Regions from separate parts of the Sporomusa sp. 246TCP1 genome, predicted to be linked through region 1. Evidence: riboswitches for the same ligand, from Rfam matches in the RefSeq annotation. Region 1 holds a riboswitch; the other holds the start of a gene.

Region 1 (12,314 bases):
CTAATCAATTTAAGCAGTATCCCCACCAAATCATTTCTTTGGGTATTACAAAATCAATCTACTGGTTGCGCTTTCAACTACCGCCCAATAATCCGGGCGCTATTACGGCTAGTCAAATACTGGAATTTCAGAATCCTAATATTGACAAAATAGATTTGTTTATACCGATTAACGATAACAGTGCGGTTGCCGGTGTAGGTTATCTTGCAAAATCAGTGGGGGTAAGCAGGCCTGCCGCCAATAGGGATGTCTTGGATAATAGCTGGGTGTTTTCCATTCCGGATCAATACCGGCAAGACCAGTTTTTGTATCTTCGGCTTGAAAGTAGTTCGGCTCTTAGGCTGCCGGTAGTACTATGGCGGGATAATTCTTTCCATACAGAGGCTTTTTTAAAAAATCTGGGTTTTGGCATTTTCTATGGAATCTTGCTAGCTATGTTTTTTTATAATTTGTTTATATGTTTCGTTTTACAGGACAAATCTTACTTGTACTACGTGTTATATATCGGCTTCATGTTGCTCTATCAGTTTCAAGTGCATGGGCATCTCAAGCTGTGGCTTGATATTGCTTATCAAAGCTATAATGCGATTTTTTGGGTGTGGCTAACTGCTGCCTTTATTGCGTCGATTTACTTTACCCATTATTTTCTGCAGATTGAGAGCAATGCTCTTTGGAATAAAACGAGGGCAGTACTTGTGGTAGCAGCTTTGGTTCAAGGTTCTGGGGCTTTTTTGGCTATACTATTTGGGCTAATCAGCTGGCACATGGATTGGGTCTGGCTGGTCCTAGCGTATATATGGCGGTGGCTGTTTGGCGTTTGCGTCAGGGGTTTCGTCCAGCCAGGTACTATTTACTAGCCTGGGGTGTGCTCGCGGTAGGAATTGTAGTATGGGTAATGGCCGCATATATCCCTGATACATTTACTGCAGTCAATTATCTATTGGTAGCAACTGCCGGCGAATCCATCTTACTTTCTTTTGCCTTATCGGAAAGATTTAAAACTTTGCGTTTAAAAGAAATGGTATTGACAAAACACATGAAATATTACCGGAATTTAAGTCTCACAGACGAATTGACCGGCTTATATAATAAACGTTATTTTACTAAGGTTATGGAGCAAAAAATAGATGCAGCCCTGGAGAGAAACAGGTTATTGACATTAATGATAATCGATATTGATCATTTCAAAATCTATAATGATAGATATGGACACCTACAGGGTGATCAAGTGCTCAGCCAGCTTGCTCAAGTATTGCTGAATGTCCTTGAACAGTCCCAAATGGCTTTCCGGTATGGGGGAGAAGAGTTTGTTGTCTTATTGCCAGGCAGCAATTGTGCGGCGGCAGTACAGATTGCAGACAGTATTCGCGGTCAACTCCAGACTGAAGTATTTATGCCTACAGGGGATGCTATGGTAAAAGTAACTGTCAGCATAGGTGTAGCTGAGTTACGGCAGGACGATACGCCGGCAAGGCTTTTTAAGCGGGCTGATGATGCATTGTACAAAGCAAAAGCGGCCGGAAGAAACCGGGTTGTCTGTATGTAACGCGATTTATCTATTATTTACGAAGATGCCGGTTTTAGTAATGTCTTTGTTTACACGATGGAGGGATTTCTGTCATTGAGCCGAGTTATCAATAAACTAAAGCAGAAACAAGTAAATTCCAACCACCCTATGAGTGCAGAGATTCATAAATCTCTGTAAGGTAAAACTTGACAACTATTTTAACCGAGGTATATACTAAATATTGAAAACAGAATATTTGAGGTAGGTGCCCAAATGGGCTTAATAGGGAAGACCCGGTGAAAAGCCGGCGCGGTCCCGCCACTGTAACGGGGAGCAAGTTTAAAATATACCACTGGGATGAATTTCCTGGGAAGGTTTAAGCAAGCAATGATCCGAAGTCAGGAGAACTGCCTGTCTGACAATCACCGTTTGTTACCCACGAGGTTTGGGGAGGGGATTACAGTAGGCGTTTTTGTGGCGCACTAGTTGATTCGCTCCTGGTTTTATATACCAGGAGATTTTTATTAGCTTACTGTTAGTACTCCCGGCTGTAAACGGTCGGGAGTTTTGCTATTTGCAGCTGTTTTCTCAATTAGCAATAGAAAATAACACCGGTTTGCTCTATTATGGCTATAAAGATGCTGCATAGTAGCTGTTGAAGAGACAACCCGTAGGAGATGAAGCTATGACATTAGTAAATTCAGTGAAACGACCATTCCTCCACTGGAGCATGCTCCTGGTTCTAGGACTACTGCTACTATTCACCGGCGGCTGTACCGAAAAGAATACTAGTAGTTCGCCTCAAGACAAAAGTACAGCCGGTTCTGGTGGTTACGAAGTTGTAGATAGTACTGGCTATGTATTGCAGCTTCCGCAAAAACCACAGAGGATTGTAGTGCTCTCTATCAGCACGGCTGAGATTATTATGGCTCTGGTAGGCCCAGAACGTATTGCGGCTCTGGCGGATTTATCTGATGTCAGTGGAGTATCCAATATTGTTGAGCAAGCTAAAGCTGTTCCCAAGAAAGTGCAGGCCAATGCTGAGAGCGTTATTGCACTCCAGCCAGACCTTGTAATTATTCCCGACTGGCGGCCGGCGGCGTTAGCCCAAACGCTTAGGGAGGTAGGCATTCCGGTCTACGTCTATAAAACAGCAACAACCATTGACGAAGTCAAACAATCTATTACAATGATTGCTCATGTTGTTGGCGAAGAGCAGGCCGGTGAACGTTTGGTAGCCGAAATGGAAAACCAACTGGAGCAAGTTAACGAGAAAGTACGGCAGATTCCTAAAGATAGTCAGCAGGTAGTGATTCGGTTTTCACTGATGGGCGATGGTGGCGGCAAAGGCAGTACATTTGAAGATATCTGCCGTCAGGCAGGGGTAATTGAAGGTGCGGCGTTGGCCGGACTGAGCCGTGAGGACGTAATGTCCAAAGAACAAATTGTCAGTGTTAATCCAGATGTAATTTTGCTGCCTGACTGGGATTATACCGGCAAAACCGATATAACGAAGTTTGCTGAGGATGTGCAGAATGACCCGGCATTGCAGTCGGTAAAAGCTATTCGCAATAAAAAAATGGTTGCTGTGCCTGACAGACACTTAACTGCTACCTCACAGTACATTGTACTTGGAGTGCAGGACGTAGCCCGGGCTGTTTATCCACAGTATTTTTAGGTAAAATACTATACAAAAAAGGAGGAAGAAAAATGAGTGTTATAGCAGAAGCCTTTGGCATTTTCCAAAAAGGCGGCCCGGTTATGTATTTAATTGCGGCCTGTTCATTACTGGTTGTGACCATTGGGGTGGAACGGTTTTTATACTATCAAAAGATGAATACCAATATGTGCAAGTTTACCGAACAGCTGACGCCATTGCTGGAACAGACTGAGTGGGCGGCAGCCCATGAATTATGTTGCCAGACCCAGGGTATTGCGGCTATTGTTGCTGCTAAGGGTATTGGTTATGTTCAGCGTGGCTGTGCCAATATCGAAAGTGTTCTGGAAGGAGAGGCGGCATTGGCTGTTGCCGGTCTGCGAACCAATCTAAGCCATTTAGACACCATTGTAACCATTGCGCCGCTTTTGGGCCTTTTGGGAACGGTTATTGGCATGATTGGTTCTTTCAGTGTCATGAATATTAAAGCCGGTCAGCCCCAGGCTATTACTGGTGGTGTCGGGGAAGCGCTTGTTGCTACCGCTTCCGGCTTATGTGTAGCTACTTTAGCTATGATTGTATATAGTTATTTCAACCACCGGCTTGATAAACTGATTACCCAGATTGAACAGACTTGCCTATTGCTGATAGGGCATATCAAACAGGAGAAACGTCATGAAATTGCGTAATCTGCGTACTGAGCGCCAGCCTAAGCTGATGATTATTCCCATGATTGATATTATCTTTTTTTTACTGGTGTTTTTCATTATGAGTACTCTCTATATGGTTGATCAGCAGACCATACCTGTTAATTTGCCACAAGCTGCTTCGGCGCAAAGTGACAAACCACACAGTGTGGCAATTGCGGTTACCAAAGAGGGACGAATTTTGTTTGAACAGGAAGATGTACCACTGGAATTACTGAAAAAGCGGGTACAGCTGGAAATGAGTAAGCAGAGTGACCTGGTTTTTATCCTGCGCTCTGATAAAGCGGCTGAATATGGCAAAGTGGTAGCTGTTCTTGATGAATTGAAACTAGCAGGGGCTGTGCGGGTGGCTATCGCGACGGAAAGGAAGGATAAGTAATGGATTGTTCATTCCTCCCGGAATATTGTCGCGCCGGGAACCAAATTATCCGGAAAAAGCACGCCAGGCGGGCGTTGAAGGCACCGGTGGCATTTAGGCTGAAAGCGTAAAACATAAAATAGGAGTGAATAATGGTGAAAAGAAAGAAGTCTACAAGTACAGGCAAAACATGGCTATGGGCGATGGTGACCAGCGCATTGTTAGTTCAGGTACCGGGTGTTTCATTGGCGGAAGAGGCAGATAAGCAAGATCAGTTTTCGTTTGATGAAGTGGTGATAACGGCTAACCGGGTGCCGACATCAGCAGCGAAAACGGCTGCGAATGTTGCGGTTGTATCCAGAGAACAGATTGAAAAAGGGGCTTTCGCCAACTTAGGGGATGTGCTCCGAGACGTTAATGGAGTCATTGTCACTACCAAGGGCTTTGCTGGTGCAAGTCAGACAATTCGGTTAAACGGCGATGACCGTGTGCTGGTAATGATTGATGGGCGCAGGATTAGCCAACCCCAAGGTGTAATTGGCAGTCGGTCTAGTATTGATTTAAATTCGATTATTTCGCTGGATAATATTGAACGGATTGAAATTGTTAAAGGCGGCGCCTCGGCATTGTATGGCTCTGACGCAGTCGGCGGAGTGATTAATATTATTACCCGCAAAGGTACAGAAGCTAAAACCACAATGGACGTTTCAGTTGGTTCCTGGGGCACACGTAATTATGGGTTTAGCACACAAGGGAGTGAAAATGGCTTTAGCTGGTATATTACTGCTAATAAAAAGGAACAGGATTATACGAAATACAATGTGTTAAATCCAGCCTTAACGTCAGGCAGTAGTAAAGGTGACAGTTATCGGTGGCCTAATAGCAAATATGAGGGACAGGGCTTTACCATGCGGCTGGATAAAACAATTGATGATAACCGTTCGGTTACCTTTAACTTTGAACATTGGGATGATGAAGGCGGACAACCGTTTGGGGTAAATTACCCAAGTGTAGGATCTCTCAATCAATCGGCAAAGTTATCAAATAACTGGGCGTTAACCTATGATTTCAATAAACAAAAAGACGTGCCTGGTTTTGCCCGCATCTTTGCTAACTATATGAACCAGGGTTTTTACGGTACCTATAAAACCAGAACACAAGGTTTTGCTTATCAAACAGGCTGGCAATTAGGTGACCGTCATAAAGTGGTTACCGGTCTTGACTGGGAAAAGGGCGAAGTACTGGAAAATATATATCATGATCAATATTATGATATGGTAAATTACAAAAATAAATCGGTTACTAATACGGCACTTTATTTACAAGATATTTTTACAGTAACAGACAAATGGACGATGACACCAGGCGTGCGCTATGACCATCATAGCAAATTTGGCGGACAAACCACGCCAAAAGTGAATATAAACTATAGTGCGGATTCATCTACCGATATTTATTTATCCTACAATAGAGTATTTAAGGCCCCTAATTTGGATGACCTGTATTATGATTTGGAATATTATGGTACGTCTACAAAAGGGGATCCTAACCTTAAACCGGAAAAAGGACATGTACTTAGTGTCGGGGTGAATAAAAAACTAAATAATAATACATCAGTGACAGCCAATTGCTTTAGCAGCAAACTTACAGACGCCATTGAGTGGGATTATGACAACAATTACAATGCGTGGGCGCGCAATATTGCTAAACAAAAGAAACGTGGTTTCGAACTTGATATTCATCATAAGCTTTCTGAACATTATTACAGCGAAGTTGGTTATTCCTATGTACATACGGAAAACAATGAAAATAACGCGGGCTATTTAGTTGAAGAAAATAACAGCCAACCCAATGGGTATCGTGTGAAAGTAGGTTATACTGATACGAAGTGGGATGTGAATGTCAACGGTCAGAGTGCAACCGGACTAAGTCGCAATCGATTTGTTGACAGCAGTTACTGGGTTTGGAATCTGGCTGCCAATTATAAAATGACGCCAGCTGCCAGTGTTTACTTAAATGTTTATAATTTAGGAGACAAGGCCTATGAACTCACTTCCAGTGGAAGCGGAAATAGCCGGGGTAACTACCCTATGGCATCTCGTAACTTCCAGCTAGGCATTAAGTATTCTTTCTAAAACATGAACAGAAGGACTAGATGATATGATAGGCAGGGTAAAAAATAAAGCGATGTTGTTTAGCGGGCTGGGTGTGCTGTTGCTGGTGGTACTCGTATGCTCGCTGGCTTGGGGTCAGGTAACCGTACCTATCAGCGCTGCGCTGGCAGTTGTTGGTCAACAATTACACCTGCCTGGCATGCAAGGAAGCGATATCAATCAGGAATATACATCTGTTATCTGGCATATTCGTATGCCGCGCACGCTGGTAGGGCTGTTGGTAGGTGCGGCACTTGCGGTGTCAGGAGCAGTTATGCAAGGAGTATTTGGCAACTCGCTGGCCGATCCGGGCATTATCGGTGTATCAAGCGGTGCGGCATTAGGAGCCGTTATTGCCATTGCTTTAGGTATGACAGCTAAAGGGATTTTTTACCTGCCATTTTTTGCGTTGCTGGGTGCGCTGTTGGCAGTGGGAGTGACGGTTACGTTAGCTATGCGTGATGGCAAAATTCCGGTGATGGTGCTTCTCTTGGCAGGCGTTGCCATAAGTATGCTAATGGGTGCTTTGACCTCCGGAATATTGACTTTTATAAATGAGTACCGGCTGCGGGAATTCTTATTTTGGACGGTGGGCGGGCTGGATTACCGCCGATGGGAACATGTTTATCTTGCTGCCGGTCCAGTAATTATTGGTATTCTCATTTTGTTTTTATTAGCCAGACATCTTAATATTCTAGTTTTAGGAGACCAGGAAGCACGTTCGGTAGGCGTTCCAGTGGCCTTCTTGCGTCTAGTGCTGTTGTTTGTTTCAGCTGTGACAACCGCAACAGCCGTATGTGTTAGCGGTACAATTGGCTTTGTGGGTTTGGTTGTACCCCACATTATGCGTCTTTTGCTAGGGCCGGAGCACCGCACCTTGTTGCCGGCCTGTGCTTTGGCCGGAGGGATCTTTTTAGTGGCCTGTGATACACTGGGACGACTGGTAATGCCACCGTCTGAGATTCGGGTTGGAATTATGACAGCATTACTGGGTGCACCTTACTTTTTGTATCTGCTGCGTAAAGCACAGAAAGGAGGCGGGCTGTCATGAATGCAACCAGTGAATTTGCTCTAGCTGCGAGTAATGTAGGGGTTACTATTGGTGATAAAACTATTTTACGGGATATTTCTTTCGCGGCTAATTCAGGTGAATTTGTTGGTATTATCGGCCCAAATGGCGCAGGGAAAAGTACATTGCTCAGAGGCCTCCGCGGCATGGGAGCCATTACCTCCGGGGCCGTTTTGGTTTTTGGGCGGTCGCTGCATACGTTAGGCGACAAACAACTGGCGCGTAGTATTGCTTATATGCAGCAGGACGTAAATGTTGGTTTTGGTTTTAACGCCTTGGAAGTGGTGTTGGCCGGACGCTACCCATATCTGAAATGGTGGCAGAATGAGCAGCGTGAGGATTATGAAATTGCCCGGAAATATATGGCCTTCACCGGTGTTGAGGCCTTGGCTGAGAAATCGGTGCAGCAGGTTTCAGGCGGGGAGCGGCAGCGTATTCTTCTGGCAAAGGTACTGGCGCAGGAAACACCGCTCATCTTCCTTGATGAACCGACAGCCAGTTTGGATTTGGGGTATCAGGAAGAAATTTTTCGGCATTGCCGGGTCATATGCCAGGAGGGCAAGATGGTGCTCATTATTGCCCATGATATCAAACTGGCTGCTAAGTTTTGTACGCGCTTGATTTTATTGGCTGGCGGCACCATACTTGCTGATGGAAGACCGGAAGATGTCATCACTGCTCAAAATCTGGAAAAGGCCTATGGTTTACATTCTGATGTTTTTATTAATAAAGTAACAGGTAATCTGGATATTCACACCTATGAGGCGGCCGGGACTACTACACTGCAGCCATTTGTCCACGTGATTGGCGGCGGCGGTTCTGCCGGAAATATTCTGCGGCTGCTGCACGAAAGGTCTTATAATTTGAGCGGTGGTGTTTTTCAGCAGGGCGATAGTGATGCCGATGTAGCTATGGCCTTTGGCATACAGGCGATAGTTGGTCAGCCTTTTTGTATTATTGATAAGGTACAGGCAAAGGAGAACAGAGAAAAGATACTTGCTGCCGATGTTACAGTGTTAAGTAATCTGTATTACGGACAACAAAATTTGGATAATCTCAAGGCAGCGTTTGTTGCTAAAAAAGTTATTATTATTGAAGATACAGCGATTGAGGAACGCGATTTTACCGGCGGTAAAGCAAGCAAGTTATATCGTGACTTGTGTACGTTGCCGCAGGTAACTGTGCTAAGCTCAGTACAGTTTGCCGAGCAGGTAGTAACAGGCGAAATTCTTTAATTCACTGTATAGTGATAAGCAAGCAAAGGAAAGGAAGGATAGTATGCCGGAAACCAAAGGCTTGGTAATTGTAAACACGGGAAATGGCAAGGGAAAGACAACTGCCGCATTAGGACTGGGACTGCGGGCATGGGGTCAGGGACTTAAGGTACTCATTTTACAATTTATCAAAGGAAATTGGAAATATGGTGAATTACAGGCTGCTGAGAGAATGGGGGCTGACTTTGTAATCCGTCAGCTGGGTGAAGGTTTTGTGAGTAATACCACAGGGGATGACAGAACTGATCATCAGGCGGCTGCTGAAAAGGCACTCCATGACGCAAAAATGGAAATTATGTCGGGAAATTGGGATATGATTATTCTTGATGAGATTAACTATGCTGTTAAATTTGGACTAGTTTCTGGTGAAGCGGTAGTTGAACTGCTAGCGATAAAACCTCCTTTACTGCATCTTGTGCTTACCGGACGAGACGCATGTCAGGAAATCATTGATAAAGCTGATTTAGTGACTGAAATGAAGGAAATTAAACATCCCTATAAAAAAGGGATAAAAGCGCAAAAAGGGATTGAATTCTAAGAAAAGCGCTAGTATGCAACCAAGGTGATACCAAAATAGCTGGATGAGGATAAGCGCTATGTTGCAGCTTGTAAATATATCAAATTATTGTTGTGATAATGACCTTATAGACAACGACCCTGCCCGCTTGCGGGAATTTTTAGAACGGCATAACTTAGATGGTGTCGAAATGATGTTTTGCGGACCTTGGGACGCTCACCTTCATAGAGCAGAATGGATGCAAGGGTGCCATCTGCGTTTCTGGCCCTGGTGGCTGGATTTTTGGCGTGGCGACCAGGATGCATTACTCAGGCAGTTTGGTAGTCAAGCAGGCATTGATGAGTGTTATGGTGGTCCAACCCGTGAAGCGTGGCTGGACATTTTTCGCAATAATATCCGGACTGCCACAGAGGCCGGAGTAAAATACCTTGTGTTTCATGTTAGTCATGCGAGGGTATCTGAGTTATTCAACTGGCAGTTTAGTGCTAGCTGTCGAGAGGTAATTGAAGCCACAATTGAGGTAGTAAACGCATTGGCGCCAGAAATTCCACAGAATATAACTCTATTATTTGAGAATCTATGGTGGCCGGGGTTAACACTCAGAAATAAAGAATTAACCGCCATGCTGCTTGATAGCGTCATCCATCATAATATTGGCATCGTGCTGGATACCGGACATCTAATGAACACGAATCCGGAATTATGAACAGAGGCTGAAGGGGTTAACTATATTCTAAACACCCTGGAAAATCTAGGCAGTTATGCGCATTATGTCAAAGGGATTCACTTGCACAAATCGTTATCCGGAAAATATCTCCGTGCCAGTCAAAGTTCCCGGGAGTTTAAAGCAGAGTACAGCCTGGAAGAAGTTATGAACCATGTACTTAAGATTGATGAACACAGGCCGTTTACCACTCCTGTCGCACAAAGTATTATTGATTATGTACAGCCTGAATTTCTTGTGCATGAGTTTATGTACAAAAATATGACTGACTGGAGAAAAAAACTAGGTCAGCAGCAAAAAACGCTTACTTTCAACAAATAGCGATATAAATAAATAAGTTTTATGTAATAAACTGCAGATTTTACTATTTATTGGGTTGCAGTTTTTTATTAACAAAGTTATACTAATATTGTCATTAATTAAAATTGGGTACTGTTAGCAATAATTGAGGCTGCTTATGTATAACAGTGGCATGAAGCTGCAAAAGAGATTTTGTTGATTCATGCCACTGTTATAGTTTATGGAAATATGATGCACGAGGTGAAAAGTATGTATTGCTTTTCTACAGTGAAAGAATTTTCAGAATTACGGGAAGCTGTGCGAGAAAAACTGACCGAAATGCGGGTTGCAGGAGTTGACCCCTTCTTTGTCGCTATCAATGAGGCTGTGAATAATGCTATTTTTCATGGTAATAAGCAAGATGAAACTAAAAAAGTACAATTAACCATAACGAATTGGCCAGGGGAAGTCAGAGTCATTATTCGCGATGAAGGTCAGGGTTTTGTACCAGCGGAGGCAAAGCAAGAGGAAGGTTTGCAGGAAAGTGGACGGGGCATTGAAATTATCAGGCACTGCGTGGATCAGTATTATTTTTCTTCAGAACCTAGCGAAATAGTATTGATTAAAAAAGTTGCTAGTTCTCCAATGGTATCTGAATCAAAAATTATAGAAAAGGGGCGTTTAACGAATGCAAATTGATACCAGCATTGTTAATAACCAAGTGATTGTTGATTTGTCCGGCGGATTGTATGTTGAGGGAGCAGAGATTCTGCGGGAAAAACTTATCAAATATATGGAAAATGGGCAAAAGCACTTTCTGGTAAAGATGCATAAGGTTGACTACATCGATAGCTCCGGACTTGGTGTATTGGTTTCCATTCATAAGCGGACACGGCAATGTAATGGCAGCTTGGTGATTACCGGTACAACCGGCTTTGTCAAAGAATTATTTGAATTAACCCGCTTGAATAAAGTATTTGATATGCAGTGACCGAAGTTCCAAGGAGATGTAGGAATGAGTGCTATTATGCAAAGCGCCGTTAGTCAGGAAATGTGTGAGTATTGCCAGCGGTTTGATCTATTGGACATGATCAATGACGCCGTGCTTTTAGTGGATGCCCAAACCAATGAAGTTTTTTTTATGAACCAAAAGGCATTGCATATGTATCGGTATGAGCAGCAGGAAATTGAAAATCTGGGAATTGCTGATTTAAGCCATGAGTCACGGGAAACAGCATGTGAAAAAATGAAAATGGTGGTTGAACGGGCAAAGCGGGGCTATATATTTCTGTCCAATCATGTCAAGAAAGATGGAACACTATTCAAGGTGGAGATTAGTGCCCGTTGTTTGGTTATGCATGGCAAAGCTGTTATTGCTGCGTTGGTTAGGGATGCAACTGCTGACGGTAAAGTGAGGCAGGAATTAGAAATTGCTGGAAAGATTCAGCGGTTGTTGCTGCCGGAGGAGTTAACAACCGCACAGTTCTCTATGCGGACTATTTACCAGCCGTTACACGGCTTGAGCGGTGACTTATATGACGTTCAATATAATGAGGACAATCAAACTCTGTTTGGAATTATTCTTGACGTGATGGGGCATGGCATTGCTGCCACCAGTCAGGGCGGTATTTTGCGTTATCTTTTTCGACAGACAGCTGAGAAACATATAGCTGTCAGTGACAAATTAGCATGGATTAACAATGAAGTTATGCCATTTTTTAGCTGTGGTGGTTTTGCTGCCGCCTTGTTGTTTGAGTTTGATTTTAAAAGCAAGATATTGACGTATTCTTCTGCAGGGATAAGCTATTTTCTTTGTTTAAACAGCAAGGGAGTAACAGTAATAAAGAGTCCGGGTTTGTTTTTAGGTATTAATGAAAAAGAAGCTTATGATGAGTGCGTGATGACTTTTCAGGCAGGCGACAGTTTTTTCTTCTTGACTGATGGTCTCTTTGAGATGTTGGCACAGCCTATTGATAAATTGCATACTTTTGATACTTTGTATGAACAGTGCAAAAATTTACCAATTAACAAAACAATTAAGGATGATGCTTCCGGAGTGGCGATACTTA
Region 2 (12,314 bases), 2.8 Mb from region 1:
AGGTTGGCCCGGACGGAGTTCGTATGAAGGACAGGGTTCCTCTCCGGGTGCGCATCGCCTTTGGCGCGAAAAATGCTGAGGATAGTCTCTTGGCCGGGGTGATACAGAATAGTCTCAAAGAGGTGGGGATTATTGCCGAGCTTGTACCGCTGGAAGATGCCGCTTTGATGGATGCACTGAAGAATAAAAGATATGATCTGCTAATGTTTGGACAATTCTATATTCCGCATAACGAGCCGTCGCCTCATTATCTGAGTGGTCATTATCATCCGAAGGCTATGTATGGTCTATTGACAACGCCGGAAATAACGGAAGCGATTGATCAGTTGGTTATTACTGCCAATAACATGAAACGAGTGGCTCTCCATCACAAAATACAAGGCTTGATTAGCGAACAAGTGCCTGTGATTGTATTGTTTCACCGGAACAATATCGCGGCCATGAAGAAAAACATCATGGACTATGAGAATTCAGTAGGTGTATGGCAAGTGTATCGGGGGCTAGAGAAAGCTTATGTCCAGTAGTGGTGACTTGCTTACAGGATAAATGGAATGGACAAATTGCATTGCGTGGTGCGACCGGGCGCAGCCTGGCAGCCTTTACGTCCAGTTCCTACTGGGTAGTTGACGTGGCGGTCGACTATAAAATCAGTGCTGATCTCCATGCTTATTTTAAAGGATATAATCTCACGAACAGAGCCTATGAATTAAATGGATCGGAGGGGTATCAAGGATCATTTCCCATGGCGGCGCGTCGTTTTACCCTTGGTTTGGAGCAGCGGATATAGATCGATAAGGCACTAGTGCCTATTGAAATGTCTGGTGCCAAAGCACAAGGAGTGAAAGGACATATGGTATTTCCTGCAAGTATCAATTTAAATTAGGTTCAGATGTAAAGGAAACGGTAACAGTATAACTATGGTAAAAAAGCTATGATGGCAACGCGAATTTAAATATTAGCATTGTCATCATGACTTTTTTACAGCTGCATAGTTTAATCCTGAACAAATGTGTTTAATCATTGTCGACCATATTATTCAGTTAAAGTTATGGTTGGTGACAATAACACTGTTTTTGACTGTTTGCGGTATTGCGTAGGCGTAATTCCATGTTTTTTCTTAAACACCGTTACAAAACTGCTATTATTATACCCAATTTGGGATGCCACATTGCCGATGCTGCAATCAGTATTTTTCAGTAATACTCTTGCTTTTTCCAGTCGTATATCTCGTAAATATCCATAAGGTGTGTTTGCAAATAGAGCTTTAAACCCTAATTTTAGCTTATGGGTATTTAAACACAGATTTTTTGAGAGCATTTCAATAGAAGGGGGTTGAGACATATTTTCAAAAAGTTCTTGTCTTGCCTGGTATAGTAACCCAATATCATCACTGCTTAAATTAATTGTCGATAATTTTTGAGCAGATTGAATAAAATGTACATGTGTCATCCATTCGGATATAATCTCAAGTGCAATTGCCTGGAAAAATAATCTGCGGGCAAATCCAGCAGTGTAATAGCAATTAATAGTTTTTTTCATAATAGCCTTAATGTCTGTGTTTGCTTCTACTGGATGAATACAAGCACGATAAAATGTGCGTAAACTGTTTATTTCAGAAATAAACAAGTGAGTTTTTTCTTCTTGTGAACAAAGAAATGCTTCGGAAATATTAAAAGAAATGTAACCTATTTTTATATTTTTGGGATAGGTTGCCTGGCCTCTACATTTTTCCGCTACATTAACGTAATACTCTCCATCGTTAATTTGGTATGATTTATTTGTATAGGAATCGAAAATTTCAATATAACCTGATGTAATGTAGGTTATTTCAAAAAAAAACTTTTTTTCCATTTGAACCGCATAAGTAAATTCTTTTTTTAGGTATAAAGTTGCCCAGGAAACATCAAGTCCGCTTCGATAAGAGCAGCGTGTGATTTCGCCGATACCATGTTCTTTTAGAATTTCAAATTTGTAAAGGTCATTGGATGTTTGACTTATAAAACCGATTTCCTTCATCTGTGCATAATAATCATCCGGACAAGAAATGTGTAGCTTATTATTCATTTATGTGTCTCCGTTCCAATTAAAATAACTTAATAACTGGTTAATAATTTAGTTTATTATAACAAATATTGGTATCTATTATCAATAGCTGATAAATAGCTGATAAAAAATGCATGATAAATGTACATTTTTGTATGGAAGTAGCTTTTTTTGCTTAACAGGTAGTATTGACAATATATGTATTGAATGTTTTTTTTTTCGCTATTATAATCGACATTAACATAGCAGTTATTTAATGTTCAACATATTTTTGGATTTGGTAAAATGATTACAACTACATATTACAAGGTTAGGTGCCTTTAAGGGCTTAATAGGGAAGACCGGTGTAATACCGGCGCGGTCCCGCCACTGTAATGGGGAGTAACCCAAGTTATACCACTGAGATGAGAATCTTGGGAAGGTTTGGGTGAACAATGAACCAGAGCCAGGAGAACTGCCTAACTGATAATCACCGTTTGTTGACCCACGAGCGATGGGGAGGAGATTAAAGTGCATGATGGTGTACTGTATTTTCCCCGGCGTACTTTGTGCCGGGATTTTTATTGTACTATTCTGTTTATGTAAAACTCCCGTTTATGAGCGGGAGTTTTATTTTATTTACAACTTAATAATATGCTGCGGCTACTAAAAATGGAGATTTGGTTTATAACCAACACGGAATGAAAGATGTTACTTTATACAAAAGAAAGGGAGATTTACAACATGAAACATCGACAGTCAGCCAAAAAAATATTGGGTACGCTTATCGGATGTTCACTGATGTTGGGGATGCCGGAGATAGCTGTGGCAGAGCAGGAGTTTGACTTTGATGAATATGTCGTGACTGCCAACCGTATTCCGGTGAAACAGGTGGAAACGGCGGCAAGTGTAACTGTGATTACCCGCGAGGAAATTGAAAGAGGCGGGTATACCCGCGTTCAGGAATTATTAGAAAAGTCCAATGTGGGTATTTATGATTCCGGTTCAGCAGATTACTGTATTAGTTCAGTTTATATTAATGGTGATTCCCGGGTACTGATCATGGTTGACGGACGTAGGGTTAATGCCGATTCACACAGCATAGGCGGCGGAGGACTTGGGGTTGATCTAGGGCTGCTACCGAGTGTAAAAAGTATTGAACGGGTCGAAATTGTCCGTGGCCCGGCCTCATCCTTGTACGGCAGTGATGCCGCCGGTGGTGTTATCAATATTATTACCCGCAAAGCTGATAAGACAGACACCCGTTTTTTGACGCAAAGTGGCAGCTGGGGCATGAGAAATTACACACTGACGACAGAAGGTAGTGAAAATGGTTTTGGATATTTTATTTCAGCAGAGCGTAAACGACAGGACTATTTTGAATATAAAGATTCGAGAACAGGCACAGTCCAGCGGATGGGCAACAGCGCCCTCAAGAAAGATGCTGTCAGTGTGAGGCTGGACAAAGAACTCGGTGAAGGGCAGGGGTTAACGTTAGCCTATCGTTACATTGACGGTGACCGTGGATATTTTTTAATGGCACCAGACTATGGGAATGGTTTTTATCATCCTACCGCTTACGAAGAGCACCGTAATGAGGACACCGATTTGACCTACCATTGGAAAAACAAAGCCGGGACAGATGGGTCGCTTAAAGCGTACTATAGTTCTGACAAGTCGGACGTCCATCGTTACATGGAAGGAACGAAGTGGGAAGTAAAAGACTATTATGTAAATAGTAAGTCTTCAGGCATTGAATGGCAGGATAACTGGAAAATATCCGATCATTATGATATTGTCGGCGGAGCCAGTTGGCGACAAGTAAAAGTAGACATTCCGCATTTACAAGTCTATGACAAAGAAATAACAAATAAAGCCATATTCATGGAAAACCGCTGGCAACTGCCCAAAGCCTGGACATTGACTGCTGGAATGCGTTATGACGAGCATAGTGCGTTTGGCGGGAAAAACACAGTCCGTCTTGCTGTGAACCGGAAATTAAATGAGGACACTAATGCTTTTGTGTCCTGGGGGCAATTCTTCAAAGCGCCGAATATCGAATCCCTGTATAAGGTGGGTTTACCTTCAGGCAATCCGGATTTGCGTCCGGAAAAAGGGGATACCTTCACAATCGGGATGAATACTAAACTGGCTAATGATATCAGGCTGCAGGCCAGCGTGTTTAGCAGTAATGTTGAAGATGCTATTACATCAACAATATACTCCCCGGCTGCGCCTAACGACTATAAGCTTATCAATGCCAGCAAACAAAAACGGCGGGGATTGGATTTTACATTAACTCAGCAATTGTCGCCGGCATGGAAACTTTCGACCGGTTATTCCTATGTTAAGATTCAGTCGAAAAGTTCAGCAACTGCGGCTTATGTGAGTGATGCTGGCAATACGCAGCCTAATGGCTATCGCTTAAACCTTGAATATAGTCAGGACAAATGGGATGCCGGTTTGATGCTGCGTGGTGCAACTGGTCGTGATCTGAGTACGTTTACTTCCTCTTCCTACTGGGTTGTTGACTTAGCGGCTAATTATAAAATTAGTGACGATCTCAAGGTATATTGCAAAGGCTATAATCTTACTAACCAGGCCTATGAATTAAAAGGAGTGGTGAATGCATCAGGCCAGTTTCCCATGGCCGCGCGCCATTTCTACCTCGGTTTGGAACAGCGCCTGTAGAATCGTATGTTAAGAAGCTATATTTTTAAGAGACTGGTAAATTTATTATTTGTCCTAATTGGGATTACGCTGCTGTCATTTGTTATCACCAATCTTTCACCAGTTGATCCGGCGGAGGCCTATGCCAGACGAATCTGGCAAAATGCCGGTCAGGAGCAAATCGAACAATTGCGGCAAGAAATGGGTTTTTATGAACCAATTTATGTACAGTATTACCGGTGGGTTACCGGTGCCATTCAGGGGAACTTTGGACAATCGCTGGTTTCAGGCCGGCCTGTACGCGAGGACATCATGACCGCTTTACCGGTGACCTTGTTGTTGGTGGCAGTGGCCGCGCTGCTGATTTTGCTTGTTTCTATTCCGCTGGGAATTTTGTCGGCGGTGTACCGGAATAAGTGGTTTGACCATCTCATCAGGATGGGTACCTTGGCGGGTATTTCGCTGCCAGGGTTCTGGCTGGGATTTATTCTTATCTACTATTTTGCCGTGGAATGGAAGCTGGCAGTGGTTGTGGGCTTTGGAAAAATCGAACATGTCCTGTTGCCTGCTATAACGCTTGCATTGCCGGTTATCTCGATGAATATCAGACTGTTAAGAACGAATATGCTGGAGATCATGAATAAGGATTTTGTTTTGTATGCCAAAGCCCGAGGCCTCAATGAACGCCGCATTGTCTGGAAGCATGTTTTTAAGAATGCAGTTTCGCCACTGGTCACTTTATTAGGACAGACCATCGGCCATATGGTTGCCGGAGCCGTCATTGTTGAAAGTGTTTTTTCCTGGCCAGGGATGGGTCTCTATGCGGTTGCCGCAAGTATGGACAGGGATTTTCCGGCGATCAATGCGTATGTATTAATTATGGCGGTGATCGTTGTTACTAGCAATCTTTTAGCCGATATCATCAATATTTGGCTTAATCCTGCTTTTTTGCAAGAAGGTGAAAAATAATGACCAGTTTTTGGAATGTGCTGAGCAATAAACAAGCGGTTTTTGGTATGACAATGGTTGCAGCAATTATCATTTGTGCTGTGTTTGCACCGTTGCTTGCACCAAATGATCCAATGAAAGTGGACATTGCCAAGCGCTTTATCAAGGCATCGGCAGAGTTCCCGTTGGGCACAGACCAACTTGGACGCTGCATCTTGTCGCGCCTGCTATTTGGCGCCAGATATTCACTCGGAATTGCCGGTACGATATTGATGCTTACCAGTCTGATCAGCATCATTACCGGGATGATAGCTGCTTATTATGGGGGAATACCAGACCGGATATTTTTGGGAATATGTGACTTGTTGATGGCGTTTCCAACGTTGGTTTTTGTGTTAGTCCTGGTGAGTGTATTGGGATTGGGTTTGGTTAATCTAATGTTTTCCATGGTGTTTGCGAATTGGGTATGGTATGCGCGGATTGTAAGAAGTCATGTATTGATGGAAAGAAACAAGAATTATGTGTTGGCGGCTAAAGCAGCCGGTTCATCAGACAGCGTAATTATGATAAAACACATACTGCCTAATGTTGCACCGGCATTGATCGTCTTTTTCAGTCTGGGGATTGCGCATAATGTGCTTATGGTTTCCGGATTTTCTTTTTTAGGCTTGGGCGTGGAGGCTGAGCTGCCGGAGTGGGGTTCTATGCTCAGTAATGCGAAAAACATGATCTACACCCAGCCACATTTAATGTTTTATCCGGGCATGTGCATTTTTTTTACCGTATGCAGTTTTAATATATTGGGAGAAGCCTTGCGTGATATTGTCTCGCCTGACGCCTGACCAGAACGGAGGTAGTATGGAAAAAACGGTATTGAGCGTGGAAAATCTACGGATTAGTATCAGGAAGGGCAAACCTGTTGTACAGGATATTTCTTTTGCTATCTGTCAAGGAAAGGTTTTAGGAATTGTTGGTGAAAGTGGCAGCGGCAAAACCATGCTCTGTAAAGCGATCCTGGGCCTATTACAGCATCAAAGCAGTGTTGCTGTCACAGGACGGGTTTTGGTAAACGGTAAAGATATTCTTAAAATTTCTGCCAGAGAACTGCAAAGTATGCGAGGAAATGAACTCGGTGTCATTATGCAGAATCCGATGACAGCCTTTAATCCGCTGATCAAAATCGGCGGTCATATCATTGAGACGCTGATGGCTCACCGGATAATCTCTAAACAGGAGGCTTATGCAACAGGTATAGCTATGCTAAAAAAAATGAATTTACCGCGGCCGGAAGAAATTATGAACAGTTATTCCTTTAGTTTAAGCGGCGGGATGCTGCAACGGATCATGGCCGCGATAGCAATGGCTTCAAGTCCTGCCGTATTAATCGCGGATGAGCCAACAACCGCCTTGGATGTAAAAAACCAGGCGCTGCTGCTTGATGAAATAGAAAAGATCAAAAACGAAGAAAAACCGGGAATCGTGCTGGTTTCTCACGATTTGGCCGTAATCGCCCGGATCGCGGACGAGGTTGCGGTAATGAAAGCAGGTAAAATTGTTGAGCAGGGGCAGATCTATCAAGTGTTTGAGGAGCCGGTGCATTCCTATACCAAGGAACTGCTGAGCGCCAGGCTGATGGACGGGAGGCGAGTGCACTGCTGATTGTTAGTAACATATCGAAAACCTATTATGGAAAAAACTGCAAGGGGCAGCCAATGAATGTGGCGGCAGTAAACCAGGTATCCTTATCTTTGGCAGCGGGTGAAACCTATGGGTTAGTTGGAGAAAGCGGCTGCGGCAAGAGCACCTTGTCAAGACTGATACTTGGTTTTGAAAAACCGGACGACGGTGAAGTACAATTCCTGGGGCGCAATCTATTTAGGATCAAGAAAAAAGAAATGAAAGCAATCCGCAGAAATATGCAAATCGTGTTTCAGGATAGTGTTAGTTCTCTTAATCCCCGGTGGCGGATCAAGGATAGCATTGCCGAGCCGCTGCGGAATTTTGCGGGATTATCTTACAGAGAAGAACAAAAGCGGGTGGCTTATCTCCTTGACCGGGTAGGGCTGCTGCCGGCAGATGGACAAAAATATCCGCACCAATTCAGTGGCGGTCAGCAAAAAAGAATATGTATCGCCAGAGCGATCGCGATCAATCCGCAGTTTATTGTCTTTGATGAAGCAGTTAGTGGACTAGACATGACAATTAGAAAGAAAATCCTGGATTTGTTGAGCGAAATCAGGCAGGAAATGGGCAGCGCCTATCTTTTTATTACACATGACATGGATGTTGCACTTTATATGTCGCAAAAGATCTCGGTTATGAAAGACGGTGAACTTGTCGAAACGGTAGAGGGGATTAAATCGCTGCATGAATTTAACCATCCCTATGCCAAACTATTGGTTGATTCCCTGCCACCCCTTCATCCCAGGGACAGAAAACTATATGCACAGGCAGCAAATACTGAAAACGATGGTCAAGAACAAGGAGGCAGAAAATGAGCAGAAAAAGGATTTGTCTGTTAGTTGTTTTAATCCTGACAGTCACGCTGATTGCCGCAGGCTGCAGGCGGGCAGGCAGTGCTGATGAACAGGCGGCTGCCGGCAAAAATAATCCATTACCCGGCGGCGAGGTGGCAGAGGTAGTTAGCTGTGATGCTGTGGATTTTGCATCTTTTGATGTAAAGGGCGCAGGCGGCGGGCAAGGGTTCTTTTTTCACTCGGCCCTGGTTTATGAAACGCTGGTTGGCTATCAGCAGGGACAAATCGTGCCGCGTTTGGCTGAGTCCTGGGAAATGAACGGCCGGGAATATGTATTTCATTTAAAGAAAGGAGTAATGTTTACCGACGGTAGCCCATTTAATGCGGCAGTAGTTAAATTGAACCTGGAAATGCTGAAACAACACAGTGGTGTGCAGCTTGCGTGGTTCGGTGCAATCGCTCAATTGGAAGCGGTTGAGGTCGTTGATGAATATACGGTTAAGCTGATTTATAAACAGCCCTACTACGCAGCCTTGCAGGATCTTACCGGTGTATGGACCGGCATGATGTCACCCAAAATATTTGAAAATGGGAATATCCCCTATGGCAAAACGTTTACCGCAACTTATGGCACAGGTCCTTACCAACTGGCGTTGGAACAGTCGGAAAAGGGAAAATATTATACATTCGTCAGGAATGAAGGTTATTGGGGCGAAAAACCAAAGGCAAAAAAATACATTGTTAAAATCATCCCGGGGTTAGATGCCAGAATGATGGCGTTACGGGCAGGAGAAGTTGATTTTGTGGTGGGAGAACGCTTGATCTCTCAGGATGCCGTTGCCCAGTTTCGCTCTGACAAGAATTTTGGGGTAAAAATTTCGGAAGAAAGGATGAGAACCAGAAAACTCCTGCTGAATACAGCGAGAGGGCCATTAATGGATGCTAAGGTAAGAAAGGCGATTGCCTGCAGCATCAATAAAGCAACAATTATTAAAAATATTCTTTACGACATGGAAGAACCGGCAGACCATGTGCTAAATCCCAATTTGCCTTATTGTGATGTCAAGGTTGTACCTTATGAATACAATCAGGAACAAGCTCGGGCGTTGCTGGAGGAAGCCGGCTGGAAACAGGTTCCTGGCCAGCCAATCAGGGAGAAGGAGGGGCAGCCGCTAACTCTGGAAATGATTTACCGCACCGGTTATGGTTCGGACACAGAGGTTGCCCAGGCTGTACAGGGGCAATTAAGGGAGATCGGCATTGATGCCAGGACAGCCGGCACGGAAATGATGACTGCCTACAACAAAGGCACTGCCGGGGAGTTTGATATTGCGGTAAGCAGCACCTATGGACTGCCCTATGATCCACATACCTATATCAGCCCGATGCTTAACAATAGTTGGGATAATCCGGCCCAGCAGGGGCTTTCCCGGAAAAAAGAAATTAATGAAAAAATCGTCAGGCTGTTTCAAACGGTAGATACTGCGGAAATCCAGGAAATTTATAGTTATTTACTGACTGTGTTACATGAAGAAGTTGTCAATGTACCAATCGCATATAGCAAAGAAGTTCTGATTTTTAACCGGAATAAAATAAAAGATATTGATTTTAGCGGATTGCCAAACTTGGTTGATATTAGTCAAATAACATTCAATTAAAAAGAGTATAGGGGGTAAAAGTAATGGAATTAGTGCCGGAATTTTCAATTGGTTTATGGAATGGATGGTGGTTTTCGTTAATCTATCTTATCGTTAATCAAGGTATTCCCTTTTTCAGGAAAGGGACTCACAAACGTTTATTTACGCCAGCAAATCCGCATAAAACATTGTGGGAGGCAATAAATTATTACATTTCCTGGGTTGCCTGGATTGGGTCTGTTATTTTCCCGGTCTTTGTGCCTATCAATACCGGGACCGTTTATTTTTATGCCGGGACTTGTATATATTTGGCTGGCATGGCTTTAAACGCCATAGCATTGTGGAATTATGTAACTACTCCTCTTGACCAGCCGATTGTTAAAGGATTATACCGGTTTAGCAGGAATCCGATTTATATTATCTATAACTTCACCTGGTACGGCGTTGGATTGGCCCTTGGTTCCTGGTTGTTAATTATCATCCATACTATTGAAGTGATTGCCTGCCATATCATAACATTGTCTGAAGAGCGGTACTGCCTGCAGAAATATGGGAGAGAATATCAAGACTATATGACTAAGGTGCCGCGTTATTTTTAGAACTTAATTATTAGGATGTTCCCACGAAAATTGGATTAAATCGCTGGGGAGAAATCTATACATGAATAATCATTAGCAAATGTTAGTATTTCCTTGAAAAATTACCTGGATATAACTCTCTTAAAGATATATACTTAGAGAATTTACGTGATATTGTAATAAGGTTGGGGGGATTTACAATAATGCCACATATGAAATCACTAAAAAAAAAGCAAGCCATGCTTTGTGCCATGGTGAGTGGGGCGTTACTATTCCAAACACCGGCTGTTTCTTATGCTGAGGAAGTGGAGGAGCAAAGTCAGTATTCCTTCGAACAAGTGGTGGTTACGGCTACTAGAACCCTGCAGGCAACGAAGGATATTCCGGCAAGTGTTACTGTTATTACTGCCAATGATATTGAAAAAATGAATATCCAAAGTATTGATCAGGCCTTTATTATGGCTGCCGGAGTATACGATGCCCGGCTAAGGGGAATGTCATCCATAACGCCAATGGTTAATATGCGTGGTGTAGGATCTCAGACTTTGGTACTGGTGGATGGACAACCGCTAAATGATGCCTATATTGGATTTGTAACATGGTCAAGCATTCCTATTGATAGCGTAGAACGTATCGAAATAGTAAAGGGAACCGGTTCGACTTTGTATGGAAGTCAAGCAATGGGTGGAGTCATTAACATTATCACCAAAAATTCTCAGCAATCTCAGGCCAGCGTATCATCAAGATGGGAGACCAATAACACCTGGATGCACCAGGTCGCTATTAACGATAAGCTTACTGATAAATTAAGCTATCAGTTGAACTACGAGAAAAAAAGCACAGATGGGTATGGATCTAATCTGGCCGTGGTTTCGCCAACTCAAGGCACAGGTACGGGCAGCGTAACTGGTTGGAAACGCAGCACGACGCCAAAAGGCGTTAACAATTATATTGTGGGTGATATGGGGAATTCAACTTGGAATGAAGACAATATTGGCGGCAAATTAATCTACAAATTTAGTGATAATCGTACTCTGACTGCCAGTATACTGCATAATAAATATGAATTTGGTTACGGTTCTGAACATAATTTCCTTACTATGAATGGAGTTTCTTTTACAGGAAATGCCGATGTCGGTAATGGTAATATGATTACCGTAAATGATCGGACTTTTTGGGCGCAGCCTGGTGGCCGGGAAACAAATGTTTATACGATGAGTTACAGGGATGGTGAGAACGGGTGGACATTTAGCGGCGGTCTCACCGATACTGTAAAAAATTATATCATTAGAGCATCTAATCTAGATGGAACCGGACGGGTGCAAGATATGCCCTCAAGCCGGTTGAATATGGACTTGCAGAAAGAAATGCGGCTTAGTCCCAATGATTTGGCGGTTTTTGGAGTGCATTATGGTAAAGACAAAATGTCGGCTCATGAGTATTATCAGAGCAATTGGCGGGATTTTGGCAGTAAAACCGGTTTATATAATCAGGCGGCTGGTAACGCCAGCACAATAGCTTTCTTTGGGCAAAACGAGCATAAATTTTCTAATAAAATTAGTTTGACCACCGGGCTGCGTTATGACCGGTGGAGTACTGACGGTATGACACAGGCCGGACCGGCAATCAATCCTTCATATTATTCTGAACGGAGTGATTCGGCCGTCAGTCCGAAAATTGCTTTACAATATACAATGGATCAAACTTCCAGCATGTATTTATCCTGGGGGAAAGCTTTTCAGGCTCCCGATCTGTATAGTATTTATTCCTCATCAATTGGAAATGGGGTTCCGTACAACATATTGAATGACCCTAATCCTGATTTAAAACCGCAAAAAATTACAACAGTTGAACTTGGTGGAAAAAAGAAACTTAGCGATAAAACTAACTTAAGTATGACAGTTTTTCACAATAATATTACTGATATGATCTATAAGCGGACCGTAGGAACGATCACCCGAGACGGGAATACTTACACTTTA

Evidence for each region. A riboswitch is a leader RNA that binds a small molecule or an ion and turns the genes downstream of it on or off. The one in region 1 is predicted to bind cobalamin.
Region 2: linked by a shared signal. The riboswitch ahead of AC1ECB_RS12770 (TonB-dependent receptor plug domain-containing protein) and the one ahead of AC1ECB_RS28050 (ABC transporter substrate-binding protein) in region 1 are both predicted to bind cobalamin.

What each region holds. Positions count from the first base shown of each region.
Region 1 covers NZ_CM170492.1:5,939,561-5,951,874, forward strand. Annotated here, with positions in the region: partial or broken gene AC1ECB_RS28045 (7TMR-DISM family protein) at 1-1,543, shown strand, start outside; cobalamin riboswitch at 1,754-1,936, shown strand; gene AC1ECB_RS28050 (ABC transporter substrate-binding protein) at 2,193-3,185, shown strand; gene AC1ECB_RS28055 (MotA/TolQ/ExbB proton channel family protein) at 3,218-3,853, shown strand; gene AC1ECB_RS28060 (ExbD/TolR family protein) at 3,840-4,250, shown strand; gene AC1ECB_RS28065 (TonB-dependent receptor plug domain-containing protein) at 4,382-6,364, shown strand; gene AC1ECB_RS28070 (FecCD family ABC transporter permease) at 6,390-7,433, shown strand; gene AC1ECB_RS28075 (ABC transporter ATP-binding protein) at 7,430-8,686, shown strand; gene cobO (cob(I)yrinic acid a,c-diamide adenosyltransferase) at 8,691-9,263, shown strand; gene AC1ECB_RS28085 (TIM barrel protein) at 9,322-9,948, shown strand; gene AC1ECB_RS28090 (hypothetical protein) at 10,030-10,287, shown strand; gene AC1ECB_RS28095 (ATP-binding protein) at 10,462-10,944, shown strand; gene AC1ECB_RS28100 (STAS domain-containing protein) at 10,934-11,236, shown strand; gene AC1ECB_RS28105 (PP2C family protein-serine/threonine phosphatase) at 11,261-12,314, shown strand, end outside.
Region 2 covers NZ_CM170492.1:2,711,133-2,723,446, reverse strand. Annotated here, with positions in the region: gene AC1ECB_RS12785 (ABC transporter substrate-binding protein) at 1-524, shown strand, start outside; gene AC1ECB_RS12780 (TonB-dependent receptor) at 482-787, shown strand; gene AC1ECB_RS12775 (helix-turn-helix transcriptional regulator) at 1,033-2,064, opposite strand; cobalamin riboswitch at 2,339-2,519, shown strand; gene AC1ECB_RS12770 (TonB-dependent receptor plug domain-containing protein) at 2,767-4,713, shown strand; gene AC1ECB_RS12765 (ABC transporter permease) at 4,720-5,661, shown strand; gene AC1ECB_RS12760 (ABC transporter permease) at 5,661-6,482, shown strand; gene AC1ECB_RS12755 (ABC transporter ATP-binding protein) at 6,499-7,299, shown strand; gene AC1ECB_RS12750 (ABC transporter ATP-binding protein) at 7,353-8,138, shown strand; gene nikA (nickel ABC transporter substrate-binding protein) at 8,135-9,775, shown strand; gene AC1ECB_RS12740 (methyltransferase family protein) at 9,799-10,353, shown strand; gene AC1ECB_RS12735 (TonB-dependent receptor) at 10,536-12,314, shown strand, end outside.